Regions from separate parts of the Labrenzia sp. PO1 genome, predicted to be linked through region 2. Evidence: predicted binding sites of a transcription regulator. Region 2 holds the regulator's gene; each other region holds the start of a gene.
What was found. Region 2 encodes LexA, which represses DNA repair genes until DNA is damaged. Its sites were predicted from a motif close to TGTTCNNNNTGTGTTCNG; they were not measured.
Positions count from the first base shown of each region.

Region 1 (4,870 bases), on a different contig from region 2:
AGAGGTCTTTCACCGGATCTCCTACGACAAGATCGGCACCTCCACGATCCAGTCCCGTGCGACCGGCGGCGTTGCCGGGGCGACTTATATTTTCGTGCTCCCCGGTTCCCCGGGCGCCTGCAAGGACGCCTGGGACGGTATCCTGAAATGGCAGCTGGACTATCGTCACATGCCCTGCAATTTCGTGGAGATCATGCCCAGGCTGGACGAGCACCTGAAGCGCGGCAAGCTGCGGGAGGCGTGATCGCCACCATACCGAAGAAGAGCGTATCCGCCCAGAACCAAGCAGTGCCTTGTTCAGCCGTGCAGCTTGACGGCAACGCTCGCTGGAATGCGCAGGGTACCGACGCAAAAGCGTGCGAAGGCCTGGCGGAACCTGGAAAACAGCCCTTCCCGCTCGGGTTCACCCGAAGAGACGGCGGCAGCCCGCAAGAACACCATCCGCCCACGTCCGATACGCTTGGCGATATCGAGATCTTCCAGCTCCGGCAACGGCCGATGGCCGCCGAGCTTCTGATAAAACTGTCTGGAGATCAGCAGGCCCTGGTTGCCGTAAGGCATGCCAAGCAGTTGGGACCGCAAGGCTGCAAAAGACTCGCTTACCCGCGCACTGAGCCCGAAAGCCTCATAGCGAAGGCGGAAGCTTGCGGCGGTCCGTGGACCGTTGGAGGCACGGGCTGCCCGCTCGATGAAGGCCTGGGCCTCATGATGCCAGCCGCTTTCCAGAAGCGTTTCCGGCCGCAGGAACAATAGCCAGTCGCCCCGGCTCGCCATGGAGGCGCCATAGGCAAGGCGTTCGCTGCGGGAAGCATTGCCCCGGCTGGTCCAGACACACCCGGCCGCGTCGGCAACCTTCTCGGTATTGTCCGACGAACCACCATCGACCACGATAACTTCGCGGATAACGCCCTCTGCAGCTGCCGGCACCAGGGCCGAAAGCGCGTGAACGAGTTCGGTTTCGGAATTTCTTGTCGCAATGATGACGCTGATCATGATCTCAAGTTTTACATGATTTTTTTCAAAGTGCGAGTGTCGCCGACGAGCCGGGAGCTGTTTTTTTGTTGGGGTTCTTAACAAACTCCAATAATCGGCCACCAACCTTCGCGATATATATCGCCGGGTAATGTCTACTTTGGTTGCATGAAAAGAAAAGACCGGGCGAAAGCTGTAGCAGTACCTCTTTCACATTTGTCATAGGGCCGTGAAAAGTTGCTCCAGTGTGAAACCGATCGGTATCCATTTGACGGTTTTCAGGAAAATAGCCCCTTTTCGGCAAATGGAAGTGCCGGGTTTCATGTTATCTTAAGAGTGCATACCAAAGCTGAAAGCTCTTACTTCGACCAGAACCCAAGCGATCGCGCCATGACGACACCCGATCAACAGCCAACTTCAGGCGCAGGATACCTGACGCAGACGCTCGGCCGGATCTTCATGGGGCTCGCCGGGTTTGTTCTGTCCCTGGCTTTGCTGGCCGGGACAGCATCGGCCCGAGACCTCGTGGTGCTGGCAACCCCGGAAGAGCCATACAAGTTTCTTGAAGACGGGGTGTACAAGGGTATCGACGTCGAAGTTCTCGATGAAGTCATGCGCCGTCTCGGCCTTTCCTATTCGCTGGAACTGGTCGAATCCGGAACCCGCATCCAACAGGAAGCGCGCGCCGGACGGGCGGACATGCTGCTATTGTTTTCCAAGAAGCCGGACCGGATGGAGTACCTGAACTATCCAGACGAAAGCTACATCGACATCAGCTGGAGCTTCTTCATCCGCGCCGAAGATGCCGGGACAATCCGTTTCGAAGGCTACGACGACCTGAAGGGGCTGCAGATCGGTATCACGCAGGATTTCGCCTATACGCCGGAGTTCCTCAACGCCGGCCTCGATTTTCAGACGGTCGCCAGTAACAATCTCCAGATCGGCATGCTGCTGGCAAAGCGTGTGGACGCCGTTCCCATGAACACCATCAGCACGCTCTACGAGGAAAAGAAGGCCGGGAGGCTGGACCAGTTGGCGACGTTACCGCTGCCGCTGATAACGAAGCCCTACTACAACGTCTTTGCCAAAGCCTCGACCTACCCGGACATCAAAAGCCTTCCCGGACGCTACGACGAAACCATTCGCGAGATGCAGTCCGACGGGACGCTGGATGCGATCCTGATCAAATACCTTGGTCGCCGGCCAGGTCACGATGACCGTGGCGGTTCCTGAATTCCGGCCTGGTCTGCAGTCCACCATCTTTTGAAGGTCAAAACCCACAAGGTGTAAACAGCATCTTGCGTCGCGTTGGCGTCGTGATAATGTTCTTGTTATGTTCCATTTCATAACCTGGACGTTCTCGCGTGCCCTTCAGTCCCCCCGATGAGATTTCACTACCAGCCGACGCAGCCGGCCTTGTACCCGATGTCCGCTCCGTTTCCGAGCACAGGCGGCGGGGACGCGCGGCTGCGCTCAATGCCTCCGGCCGCTTCGAGAAATTAACTCGTGAATGTTTCGACGATGGCTGGGAAACGCTTGAAGACCTGCCGCCGCTGAAAACCCAGGTTCAGGAAGAGCGTGCGCGCACAATCATCACCCGAAACGAGTCGCCGGATATTTCCTTCGACCGCTCGATCAATCCCTACCGGGGCTGCGAACATGGATGCATCTACTGTTTCGCCAGACCGAGCCACGCGTTCATGGGGCTGTCTCCGGGCCTGGATTTCGAAACCAGGCTGTTTGCCAAACCCAATGCCGCACAGTTGCTTGAACGTGAACTTTCCCGCCCCGGTTATCAGCCGCGCGTGATCGCCATCGGCACGAACACTGATCCCTACCAGCCTATGGAACGCGGCTACAAGCTGATGCGTGAGATCCTGGAAGTGCTGGACAATTGCTCACACCCGGTTGCGATCGTCACCAAGTCAGCCCTGGTCACGCGAGATATCGACATTCTGTCGAGGCTGGCAGAACGAAATCTGGTGAAGGTTGCCTTGTCGGTCACGACGCTCGACAAGAAACTCTGCCGGGCCATGGAGCCGCGTGCGTCTGCACCCCACAAAAGGCTTGAGGCCGTCCGGGCTCTCTCCGACGCGGGCATTCCCACGTCCGTAATGATGGCGCCTGTGATCCCAGCCCTGACAGACAGCGAAATTGAAAACGTTCTGGAAGCGGCAGCCGAGCATGGCGCGACGGAGGTTGCCTACATCCTTTTACGGCTTCCCCTGGAAGTGTCGGAACTCTTTCGGGACTGGCTGCTGCGAGAGCGTCCGGACCGTTACCGCCATGTGATGAACCTGATCCGCGCCATGCGCGGCGGCAAGGACTATGACGCCAAATGGGGCGAGCGCATGCGCGGGAGAGGTCCTTATGCCGACCAGATTGCCAAACGGTTCTCGCTGGGAGCGAAACGCCTTGGCCTCAATCTGCGTCGCCGAAAGCTCAACACCGAGGCCTTCGTCCAGCCGCAAAAAGGCGGTGTGCAATTGGACCTGTTTTGACGCAAGATCTTGAGAAACTTGCTGCCGGACGGCAGGGTGCAGTTCATGACGTTCAGCCCTTCCCTCTTTGACCTTGCCTTTCCCGATAGCCCGGACCTTGTGATCGAGCGTAAGCACGCGAAATCCTTTGACGGTCGGCTCTGCGGCGTAGACGAAGCCGGTCGCGGCCCCTGGGCTGGGCCCGTGGTCACGGCCGCGGTTATCCTGGATTACGACCGGGTACCGGTTGGCCTCAATGATTCCAAGAAACTGACAGAAGCCCGGCGAGAAGAACTTTTCGAGCAGATTGTTGCTACAGCCCATGTCTCGCTCGCCAGCGCTTCACCGGCAACGATCGATGCTGTCAATATTCGCACCGCAACCCTTTCGGCCATGGTGCGGGCCGTCAATCACCTGCCACTTGTTCCCGACTACGTTCTTGTCGACGGCCGAGATGTGCCGCATGGGCTGAAACAGGCCGGACAGGCATTGATCAAGGGCGATGGCCGCTGCCTGTGCGTTGCGGCTGCCTCTATCGTTGCGAAGGTGACAAGGGACCGGATGATGGTTCACCTCGACGCCAGTTTTCCGGACTACGGGTTTGCCCAGCACAAGGGGTATGGCGTGCCGCAACACCAGGCAGCGCTGGAACGCCATGGGCCGACCGTTCATCATCGCCTCAGCTTCAAGCCGGTCAGGCTGGCTGCAGGGTCTTGAGGTTCCGGACATGACGGGTTGGGTTTAGACGGCAGGAAATACGCTGCAAGTCAGCGACATTCCTCTGCTTTCGGGCACGTCAACACCAACCAGCAATGGCGTTCGCTGCCGATTAGTGCCAAGTAGCGTGCAAATTGCTTGCCGCAACAAAAAAGCGGCCCCGAAAGGCCGCTTCTTCAATTTGTCAGCAGAGTGGACCGAACTTAGTTCAGCCGCTCCTTCACCTGCTCAATGCTCTTGGCGAGGATGTCGTCGGCGACTTTATCCTTCACCTTCGCTGCAAGGATTTCCTCGGCAGCGGCAACGGCAATGTCAGCGGCCTTGGCACGGACTTCAGCGACTGCCTGGCTTTCGGCCTGTGCAATCTTGTCTTCCGCAGCCTTGGTACGGCGAGCAATCATTTCTTCCAGAGCCTGGCTGGTTTCGAGCGTCAGGCGCTCAGCTTCCGAGTTGGCTTCTGCGATGATGGCTTCCGCTTCGCTTTCGGCTTCATGACGCTTGCGCTGATACTCAGACAAGAGAGCCTGGGCTTCTTCACGCATCTTGCGTGCGTCTTCCAGTTCCTTGCGGATGGTTTCTGCGCGTTCGTCCAGTGAACCGTTGATCTTGGCCGGAACCTTGACGTAGAAAATCACGACGAAGAACAGGATAAGACCGATCAGGGCCCAAAATGTAGCATCCATGACGGTCTCCTCAGTTCA
Region 1 covers NZ_JAAXCR010000002.1:605,206-610,075, forward strand. Annotated here, with positions in the region: gene moaB (molybdenum cofactor biosynthesis protein B) at 1-244, shown strand, start outside; gene HCG46_RS10665 (glycosyltransferase) at 298-993, opposite strand; gene HCG46_RS10670 (transporter substrate-binding domain-containing protein) at 1,363-2,205, shown strand; gene HCG46_RS10675 (PA0069 family radical SAM protein) at 2,361-3,473, shown strand; gene HCG46_RS10680 (ribonuclease HII) at 3,519-4,169, shown strand; gene HCG46_RS10685 (F0F1 ATP synthase subunit B) at 4,373-4,852, opposite strand; gene HCG46_RS10690 (F0F1 ATP synthase subunit B) at 4,863-4,870, opposite strand, start outside.
Region 1: a site for LexA is predicted at 2,296-2,313, ahead of HCG46_RS10675 (PA0069 family radical SAM protein). Genes of this name have one in related genera too.

Region 2 (4,870 bases):
TTGCTCCTGAGCGGTTGTTTTTCCCCGGCTTCCAGATGTCCTTCGCTGCCGTGATCTGCCTGGTCGCCGTATATGACCTGTGGCGGCAGCGAGATCGTTCCCTGTCATCTGGTGAAAGAGTGTCCGGATGGGGCATGGCGACTTGTCTTTACCTCGGCAAGTGGGCTGCAGGGCTGTTCGTAACCGCATTGGTCGCGGGGCTGGCGACCGGCATTATAGGAGCTCATCACTTCAGCCGCATCGCGCCCTATGGCCTTGTCGGCAACTTGCTGGGAATGCCGGTGTTTTCACTTGTTGTGATGCCTATGGGAGTACTTGCATTCGTTCTGATGCCCTTCGGCCTTGCGGCTCTCCCTCTGGCTGTCATGTCTTTCGGAGTTTCACTTCTGTTGAAGGTTGCTTCCTTTACCGCAGCCCTGGATGCCGGCAGCGGAACTTCCGGAAGGCTCGACGGGGCTGCTGCATTGCTGTTGCTATCAGCATTATTTGCCGGATTGTTGGTGCCTGGCAGAAAGCGTGTGCTCGCAGGAGTGCCTCTCGTCGCAGGAATATTGATTGTTCTCACCAGCCGGCCTCCGGATATCCAGATTGCTGCAAGCGGCTCTCGAATAGCTGCCCGCGATGAAACGGGAACTTTGCGTTACGCAGCTAGGGGGAGATCGTTTGCAAGTGATCTCTGGCTGCAGTCGGAAGGAGTGAGGAATGATGCGATCTTGTCGCGCAAGATGAAATCGCCTCAAAGAAATTGCGATGACGACGGTTGTGTCATCAGGGCCTACGTCAATTCAGAGGACGCAGAACGGCTGGATGGCAGGCAATCGTTTCTTGCAATCGCGCAGCCAAAGACATTTGAAGCGTTTCAGCTGGATTGCCGATATGCCGATTTGGTCGTGACCGATCTTGTCGCTCCGGAGAGCTGCGGCGCAGCCCTCGTCCTGGATCACGGTACGCGCACCGAACGTGGTGCCGTCTCCATCTGGCTATCGCCCGGTGATTTCAGCCAGGCCGTAAATGCTACGAGCGGTGCCAGTGCACCGGGCCATCCGCCAAACGAAAATCTGAAAATCGAGAAACTGAAGTTTGCCATCCCTGATCCACCGCGCCCCTGGCATCACCAGGGTACGGTAACGAGAGACAGCCTGCGTCTAGCCGAGCGCGCCTCGGTGGCCGAAGCGCGCGCAGAGGAGTGACTGGTCAATACTGACGAAACAGGGCAACGAGGCGGCCCTGAACACGAACGCGGCCGGGACCGAAGATCCTGGTTTCATAAGCCGGGTTGGCTGCTTCAAGAGCGATGGAAGCGCCTTTCTTGCGCAGCCTCTTCAAGGTGGCTTCTTCATCGTCCACAAGTGCAACAACGATGTCGCCACTGTCGGCGCTGTCGGTCCGGCGGATAAGAACAGTATCACCGTCCAGAATGCCGGCCTCAATCATGGAATCACCACGAACCTCCAGCGCGTAGTGTTCCCCGCGACCAAGCAGGTCCTGCGGCACTGTGATGGAATGGCTGTGTGTTTGAATGGCCTCGATGGGCACACCGGCTGCAATGCGGCCCATGACAGGAATTTCCGTAACACTGGACACCGGCACCGGTGCAGCTTTTTCCGGCTCCGGTTTGCCGAGTGAGCCTTCAATGACTTCAGGTGAGAAGCTGCCTCTTGGTCGTGGAGCACCCAGGCCGGGTGCGATGGAGTCCGGAAGACGAACAACCTCCATGGCTCTGGCCCGGTTCGGCAGGCGCCGGATGAAGCCACGTTCTTCAAGCGCGGTGATCAGGCGGTGAATGCCAGACTTGGAGCGCAGGTCGAGCGCATCCTTCATTTCGTCGAAAGACGGCGGCACACCGGTTTCTTTCAGTCTTTCGTGAATGAACATGAGCAGTTCGTACTGCTTGCGCGTCAGCATGTAGGCGTCCCCTGACCGAGAAAACATCTGGTACAAATCAAGAACATGGTACCTGTTCTCATTGTGTTCTGCAAGGGTAAATGTTCTCTTACTGTTCTTGGCTTCGAACAAGTTGCCGTATTCAATCCGTCTCCGATATCGGATTTAGGTCATCCTTCGATCCGGTCAGGATCAGCAGTTCACAGGTGATCAAAGTCGGCGCGCCACCAGCGGTGAGAATGCCCCGATGCAGTCCACCGTCGAGATCAACGGCGCGGATTGGGATACAAAGCTCTTGTTCCGGATTCGCGCCAGCGTTTTCAGTCAGGAGTATCTCGGAGATCAGACCTGTCATCGGCTGGGCATCGCGAAACGCTGCTCCGGCCAGACTGCCCAGTCCATAGACTTCGTAGGAGGGGGCTTTCAGCTCTTTTGCGAGTTCTTGGATGCTGTCCGTCAGGTCGGCAAACGGAGCGAGTGTGGTGATAAGCGCATTGTAGTCGGTTGTCCGTGACTGTTCGTCATCCTGTTGCACACGAAACAGCGTGAATTCGGTTTCCGGATCCAGCGATGCCACGAAGGCTGCGCCTTGCAGGCCGTACCCTTTGATAGCCCCCTGATGCGCAACCTTCAGCGTATGCGGCAGTAAGTGGCCAAGGTGCTCGACTTCTTCCTCGTGCCAATAAGCGTGTACATGAGCGAACCATTCACCATCTCGTATCCCGAGAATGGCAACTGCGGACTCCAGCGTTGCGCCTTTCGAAGAGTGCGTGTCGCTATACCAGGCTGCATGTCTGTCATCGATTGCACAGGCAGGCATCACAAAGTCGAACGCTTCGAGCATCAGCCCGGAAAGATCGAGAACGGCGGAGCTCAGTCCTTGGTGCGTGGCGAAGCGGCCCAGCGCCTCCAGCAAGGGAGTTTGCTCTGCCAGGGAGATTTCCAATGGTTTCGCCAGACATCTGGCATGGGGGAGCCGATTGATGGCAGAAGGGCCGGGATGACGAATGTCGGACAGAGACCTGGGGGCGGGCCGTCTCACAACAGGCCTTTCTCGGTCAAATGCTCCCGCACCAGTTTCTTGGTGATCTTGCCATAGGCACTTGTCGGCATTGCGGGAATGAAGAGATAACGTGCAGGCATCTTGTAGCGGGCGATCTTGCCGTTCAGATAGTCGCTGAGTTCCTGAGGGTCGGGTGAATTGTCTGGGGCAGCCACACAAACGGCTAGGCCAACTTCGCCCCATTGCCTGTCCGGAATCCCGAGAATTGCGACCTCGGAAATATCCGGATGTGTAAGCAGCACTTCCTCGACTTCCTTCGGGTAGACGTTGGAGCCACCAGAAATGTACATGTCCGACGCTCGGCCTGTCAGGAAGAGGTACCGCTGTTCATCCATGTGACCGATGTCTCCGGTGCGGAACCAGCCGTTCCGGAAAGACTTCTGGTTGGCGTCTTCGTCTTCCAGATAGCCAGCACAGACTGCCGAACCGATGACGCAGACTTCACCCGTTTCATTGGGGGGGAGATGATTGCCATCCTCGTCCTGGATCGAAACCTCTATACCAGTTCGCTCCGTACCGCAGGTGCCGCTGCGTGCCTCAGGTCCATCCTCCAGAAAATGATCCTGTGGCCGCAGCACGGTGATGTTTCCGGTGACCTCGCCAAGTCCGTAGTATTGAACCAGAACGTGCCCCAATTTCTGGAGTGCCAGCTTCTGGTCCTCTCTGTACATGGGAGCCCCCGCATAAATGACGTGACGAAGGCTCGAGTGATCGTACTGATCAACAGAAGGGTCTTCCACCAGGCGTTTGACGATTGTGGGAACGGTGAAGAGATTGCTGACCTTGTGTTTTTCGATCAACTCGAATGCAGTCGAGGGATTGAAGCCACCTCCGGGCAGGAGAACATGTGTAGAACCAACTGATAGCTGGGCAATCAGTTGTAACCCTGCGCCGTGTGACAATGGGGCTATGACCAGCGACGCATCGCGCTCCGTCGTCCCGGGCAACAGGTCTGCCATGTAGTTGACGCAAACGAATCCGATCTGCCCGTGACTAAGGACAACTGCCTTCGGGCGGCCGGTTGAGCCTGAGGTGAAGAACAGCCAACAGGGATCGTTATAGTCCACTGCCTCGTTCTGCAGGACCTGTCCCTGGTAACGGGAGAGGAGATCCTCATAGCTTGTGCCAAAGTCGCTGGCTCCAATTGTAATGCATCCTGTCAGCTGATCTCTGGCGTTTCGCACTGCATCGGCCTGAGCACCAAAATCAGCGTCACACAGGAAAACCTTCGCCTTCGCTTTTACCGCAGCATAGGCCGTTTCGCCCGGAGCCTGTCTGAAATTGCAGGGAACCCAGATGGCTCCCAGACGAAATGCGGCCAACATGATCTCGATCATCTGATGCGAGTTCTGGGCCTGGACCAGCAAGCTGTCGCCCTTGGAAACGCCGAATTCCGATTGGAGACCCTTGGCAAGTGCGGAGACCTGCGAATCGATTTCTGACCAGCTCAAGGTGACCCCATCCTCGACAACTGCGGGACCTGAGGGCCACCGGGCAGCGTTCCTGGACAGAAAATGCGCAAGATTGGCCACGCGATTGGAACAGCGCTCCACCATCTAAGTTTGCCTCCCGACTACTGGTTTTTTCAGACGTTAGGTTGATGGCAGTCCGTTTGACAAGTTGAGATTGGCATTCAGGCCGTTCCGCTTTCTAGGTAAATCGTGCAAGTATGCCGCCGATCGGTTTCGACGTTTGCCTGAGGATTTCGAATGAGTGAGATGACGATTATTGATTGGGACGATGCCTATTCAAATGCTGCCTATATTCCGGGCGCTGACGATTTCATCGTGCGCTGGGCGCAGGAAGCGGAAACCTTCCGGAAAAGCTGGGTCGAAAAGGATCTGGATGTCGTTTACGGGGAAGGGGATCGTCAGCGGTTCGATGTGTTTCGGCCGCAGAGGAAGTCCAAGGGGCTCGTCGTGT
Region 2 covers NZ_JAAXCR010000003.1:159,098-163,967, forward strand. Annotated here, with positions in the region: gene HCG46_RS15725 (ComEC/Rec2 family competence protein) at 1-1,190, shown strand, start outside; gene lexA (transcriptional repressor LexA) at 1,195-1,905, opposite strand; gene HCG46_RS15735 (hypothetical protein) at 2,027-2,830, opposite strand; gene HCG46_RS15740 (acyl-CoA synthetase) at 2,923-4,503, opposite strand; gene HCG46_RS15745 (alpha/beta hydrolase) at 4,657-4,870, shown strand, end outside.

Region 3 (4,870 bases), 250 kb from region 2:
GAAATCGGGATGCTCACGATAGAATGAAATGACTGCAGAACCCACTTCCGGAAGGACGGTGAGCGACATGTCTTTCAATGCCGGACGCGCCGTGTCGAATGCGGTCAGAACGACCGGAGCCTGTGGCAGGCTATCGCTTTCGGTGCTCGGGGCATCCGTCGTTTCAACGGGCTGGACATCAGGCTTCACCTCGGCGGACTTGATCTCCGACAGCTCAGCCAGCGAAACCTTCTTCCAGCTGTCGGCCGTGTAATTGAGGTAGCGCGGCGCAGAGACCTTTGCGGTAACGACCTTCTTGCTAAGATCCTGCTGGCGCTCACGCTCCTGCTGTCGGCGATGCGCTTCCGGATTGAACAGACGCTGGAACAACCCCTGCGCGGAAGCAGGCTCTACCGAGACCAGGTTAAAACCGGAAAAAAGCACCGTTGCCATCAAGCCAGCCCTGAGGGACGTCCCCAGGACAGAACGTTTCGGTTTTTTCCTGGTACATTCGCTCAGTGCCATTGCATTCGCTCGCATTGTCTAAACCCGCTTATTTTAAATCTTTTCGAACCTGACGCCTTGCCCAAGTCACCAGGGTTTTATTGCTTCCCTGCAAGGATCGAAGGCTGTTCGGCATATCCGCCGAGGATGTTCTACATCCGAGCGTGATATGGCAACGCAGTTACCGTGCAACCGGGCCCCGCGACCCGATTCCCGGAAACTGCGCCCGTAAACCGTTTGATACTATAACAGGGTTCATCAGATGGTTAAGAGGCGCCGTCCTACACAGGTTTGAAATCAGTCGACTGTGACGATTTTGCCTCGTTGCTGACAGGACAGCTGCCCACCATCACGGTGCCAGAAACGACAGAACTGCGGCTGTTTGGAAAAACAACCTCGCGTGATTGGCATCACGCCACCTTCTTCATCAAAGGCGTATCTACGGCTTCACGAGTACGTGAGACATTACCGGAGAGCCAAATGCCGTTTCAATTCAATGTTGGTGACCATTCGTCACCGATCTGGAAATACACAAGTTTCAACTCTTCCCAGTATTCAAAGCTGAAATGGGCCAGAAACAAGCTTTTCAAGATGGTCAAGAACAACCCAGGATGTAATGCCTATTTCCGGACGCTGCCCAAGGGGCGAAGCTTGTCAGACATGATCAACGACAGCTCGATTTGGGTGAATTACGGACCGACCATTTCACCGCTACATGGGGAAATCCACGTTCCTTCCGGGGAAATCGCGGTTGGTGACCGGGCCTTTAAAATGGGCAGGTGGATGGTGCTGGCCACCATCATTCATGAATTCGCGCATCACAACGGCGCCCCGATTACGGGTGGCGACACACGCGCAGAAGAAGCCGTCTATCACTGCGGTCTCGGCAGTGCGAAGGAATATTACGACGGCGTTGATGACCCGAACACGCCTTACGACCCGAACGTCGGCGGTTGATCAACATACCCTGGTGCGCGGCCCCAAAGCATGGGACCGCACCCGGTAGGGCAGAAAAAGATCAGAACGGAATTTCGTCGTCCATAGGGCCGCCACCGCCACCGGACGGACCGCCGTAACCGCCACCGCTGCTGGAACCGCCGCCATAGCCACCACCGAAATTCCCGCCGGAACCGGAACCGCCGCCGCCGAAGCCACCTCCGCCACCGCCTTGTGAGTCATTGCCGTAATCGGGAAGACCGCCGGATGCACCACCACCTTCGCCGCGGCCGTCAAGCATGGTCAGGTTGGAGTTGAAACCCTGCAGCACGATCTCGGTGGAGTACCGGTCCTGACCGGACTGATCCTGCCATTTGCGGGTCTGAAGCTGGCCTTCGAGATAAACCTTTGATCCCTTGCGCAGATATTGCTCCGCAACTTTGCAAAGACCGTCGTTGAAGATCACGACGCGGTGCCACTCCGTCTTTTCACGACGCTCACCGGTGTTGCGGTCGCGCCAGGATTCCGACGTCGCAATCCGGAGATTGGCGATCGGGCGGCCATCCTGCGTACGGCGGATTTCCGGGTCTGCTCCCAGATTGCCGACCAAAATTACTTTGTTGACGCTGCCCGCCATACTGAACTCCTGTTTGTTTTTCGTTGACCCCGCCGACGATGTTCGTGTGCTTCTCCGGCACGTGTCGATAAACGGTCAACGTTGCAAGCTTTGCTGCTAGAAACCAGAACCCTAACGGCACGCCAACAGCTTCGCCGCTATTTTCGCCAGGCTTCACTCATTTTCCACAAGGCAACTTACAAACTGCCGCCTGGTTCATCCGCCTAAAATTCGAGCAAAGTCGACAGACACAATCCTTGATTGCACCTAGTTACAATTTGCTCCACTTTTGTTCCAATCAAGCCCCGATTTTTCTGTCAGGACATTATCTCACGAACTGCGAGGTTTCGGTCACCTATTTCTGGTCGGCTCCTGACGCGGCAATCGTTAATGTACTTGTTTTGTTCTTATCATTTCTGTAAAAGCGATTCAATCAGGCATCGCATCGACGAGTGCCTCTGGCACGATAATGGAAATGCCTCACTGGAAGCTCCGCCCGAAACTGCTATATCGGGGCAAACAGACATCATCGGCAATGGACCATCTTAGCGTATGCGAGAGCAACAATCGGCTTTGGGCGACGCATGCGGTCAGGAAGAACGACAATGAAGACAGCCAAGGGATCGCAGTCGGAAGAAGCCTGGAAGGCGGACCCAACACGGGTCATCAGCATCCGTGGCGCACGGGAGCATAACCTCAAGGGCGTCGACCTGGACCTGCCCCGGGACAAGTTGATTGTCATGACCGGCCTGTCTGGCTCAGGCAAGTCGTCACTCGCCTTCGACACCATATATGCAGAAGGACAGCGGCGGTACGTGGAAAGCCTGTCCGCCTACGCGCGCCAGTTCCTGGAAATGATGCAGAAACCGGACGTCGACCAGATCGACGGTCTGTCGCCGGCAATCTCCATCGAACAGAAGACCACGTCCCGCAATCCGCGCTCCACGGTCGGAACGGTTACGGAAATTTACGATTACATGCGCCTTTTGTTTGCGCGTGTCGGCGTTCCCTATTCCCCCGCTACCGGTCTGCCGATCGAAAGCCAGACCGTCAGCCAGATGGTCGATCGCATTCTGGAGCTGGAAGAAGGTGCCCGCCTCTACCTGCTCGCGCCGATGGTTCGCGGCCGCAAGGGCGAGTACCGCAAGGAACTTGCCGAGCTGATGAAGAAGGGTTTCCAGCGCGTCAAGATCGACGGAACCTTCCATGAGATTTCCGAGGCCCCTGCCCTCGACAAGAAATTCAAGCACGATATCGACGTCGTCGTAGACCGTATCGTCGTGCGCGACGATATCTCCGGTCGGCTTGCCGATTCACTGGAAACGGCGCTGAAACTTGCCGATGGCATTGCAATTGCCGAATTTGCCGACAAGACCGACGAGAACGGCAACCCGGAACGGTTGATCTTTTCCGAAAAATTTGCCTGCCCGGTATCCGGCTTCACCATTCCGGAGATCGAGCCGCGTCTGTTCTCGTTCAACAATCCCTTCGGTGCCTGCCCCACTTGTGATGGCCTTGGAACGACACTCGCCTTCGAGGAAGACCTGGTTGTTCCTGACCACTCGCTTTCCCTGCGCGAAGGAGCTGTCCTGCCGTGGGCGAAGACAGGGTCGACATCACCTTATTATGCCCAGACGCTGGAAGCACTCTGCAGTCATTTCAAGGTGTCCATGGCAACGCCCTGGAAGGATCTTCCTTCGGAAGTGCGCGAGGCAATCCTTCATGGAACCGGCAATGCGAAGATTGAATTCGTCTATGATGACGGCGTCCGCAGCTACCGGACAGAGAAGACCTTTGAAGGTGTAATCGGCAATATCGAACGGCGGTGGCGCGAGACGGAATCCACCTGGGTTCGCGAGGAACTGGCAAGGTTTCAATCCGATCATGCCTGCCCGGCTTGCAGCGGGTTCCGTCTGAAGCCGGAAGCGCTTGCCGTCAAGATTGCCGGCAGGCATATCGGTCAGATCACCGAACATTCCATTCGCGATGCAAGCCTCTGGTTTGAAGCCCTGCCGGAGCAACTGAACGACAAACAGAGCGAAATCGCAGGCCGCATCCTGAAGGAAATTCGCGAGCGGCTGAAGTTCCTGAATGACGTTGGCCTTGAATATCTCACCTTGTCCCGCTCTTCCGGAACACTGTCAGGTGGCGAAAGCCAGCGTATCCGCCTCGCCTCGCAGATCGGCTCGGGGCTGACAGGAGTTCTCTATGTACTGGATGAGCCGTCCATCGGCCTTCATCAGCGCGACAACGCCCGTCTTCTGGAAACGCTGAAACACCTGCGCGATCTCGGCAATACGGTGATTGTGGTCGAGCATGATGAAGACGCGGTGCTGACTGCCGATTACGTTGTCGACGTCGGACCAGGAGCGGGTGTCCATGGCGGGCAGATCGTCGCCAAGGGCACTCCCTCCGAAATCATGGCCAATCCCAATTCGTTGACGGGGCAGTACCTGTCTGGATCCATGATGGTTTCGCGCAACGACGAGCGCAGAAAAATCAACAAGAAGCGGAAGATCTCCGTTCGCGGCGCCCGCGGCAACAATCTCAAGGACATTGACGTCGACGTGCCGCTCAGCACGTTTACCTGCGTCACCGGTGTGTCGGGTGGCGGCAAGTCCACGTTCCTGATCGATACGCTCTACAAGGCCGCAGCTCGTCGCCTCAATGGCGCGCGGGACAACCCTGCCCCGCACGATCGCATCGAAGGCCTGGAAGTGCTCGATAAGGTCATCGACATCGATCAGTCACCGATCGGCCGGACACCCAGATCCAACCCGGCGACCTACACCGGTGCCTTTACCCCGATCCGTGAATGGTTCGCCGGCATGCCTG
Region 3 covers NZ_JAAXCR010000003.1:411,556-416,425, forward strand. Annotated here, with positions in the region: gene HCG46_RS16875 (L,D-transpeptidase family protein) at 1-432, opposite strand, end outside; gene HCG46_RS16880 (hypothetical protein) at 964-1,440, shown strand; gene HCG46_RS16885 (single-stranded DNA-binding protein) at 1,502-2,056, opposite strand; gene uvrA (excinuclease ABC subunit UvrA) at 2,641-4,870, shown strand, end outside.
Region 3: a site for LexA is predicted at 2,427-2,444, ahead of uvrA (excinuclease ABC subunit UvrA). Genes of this name have one in related genera too.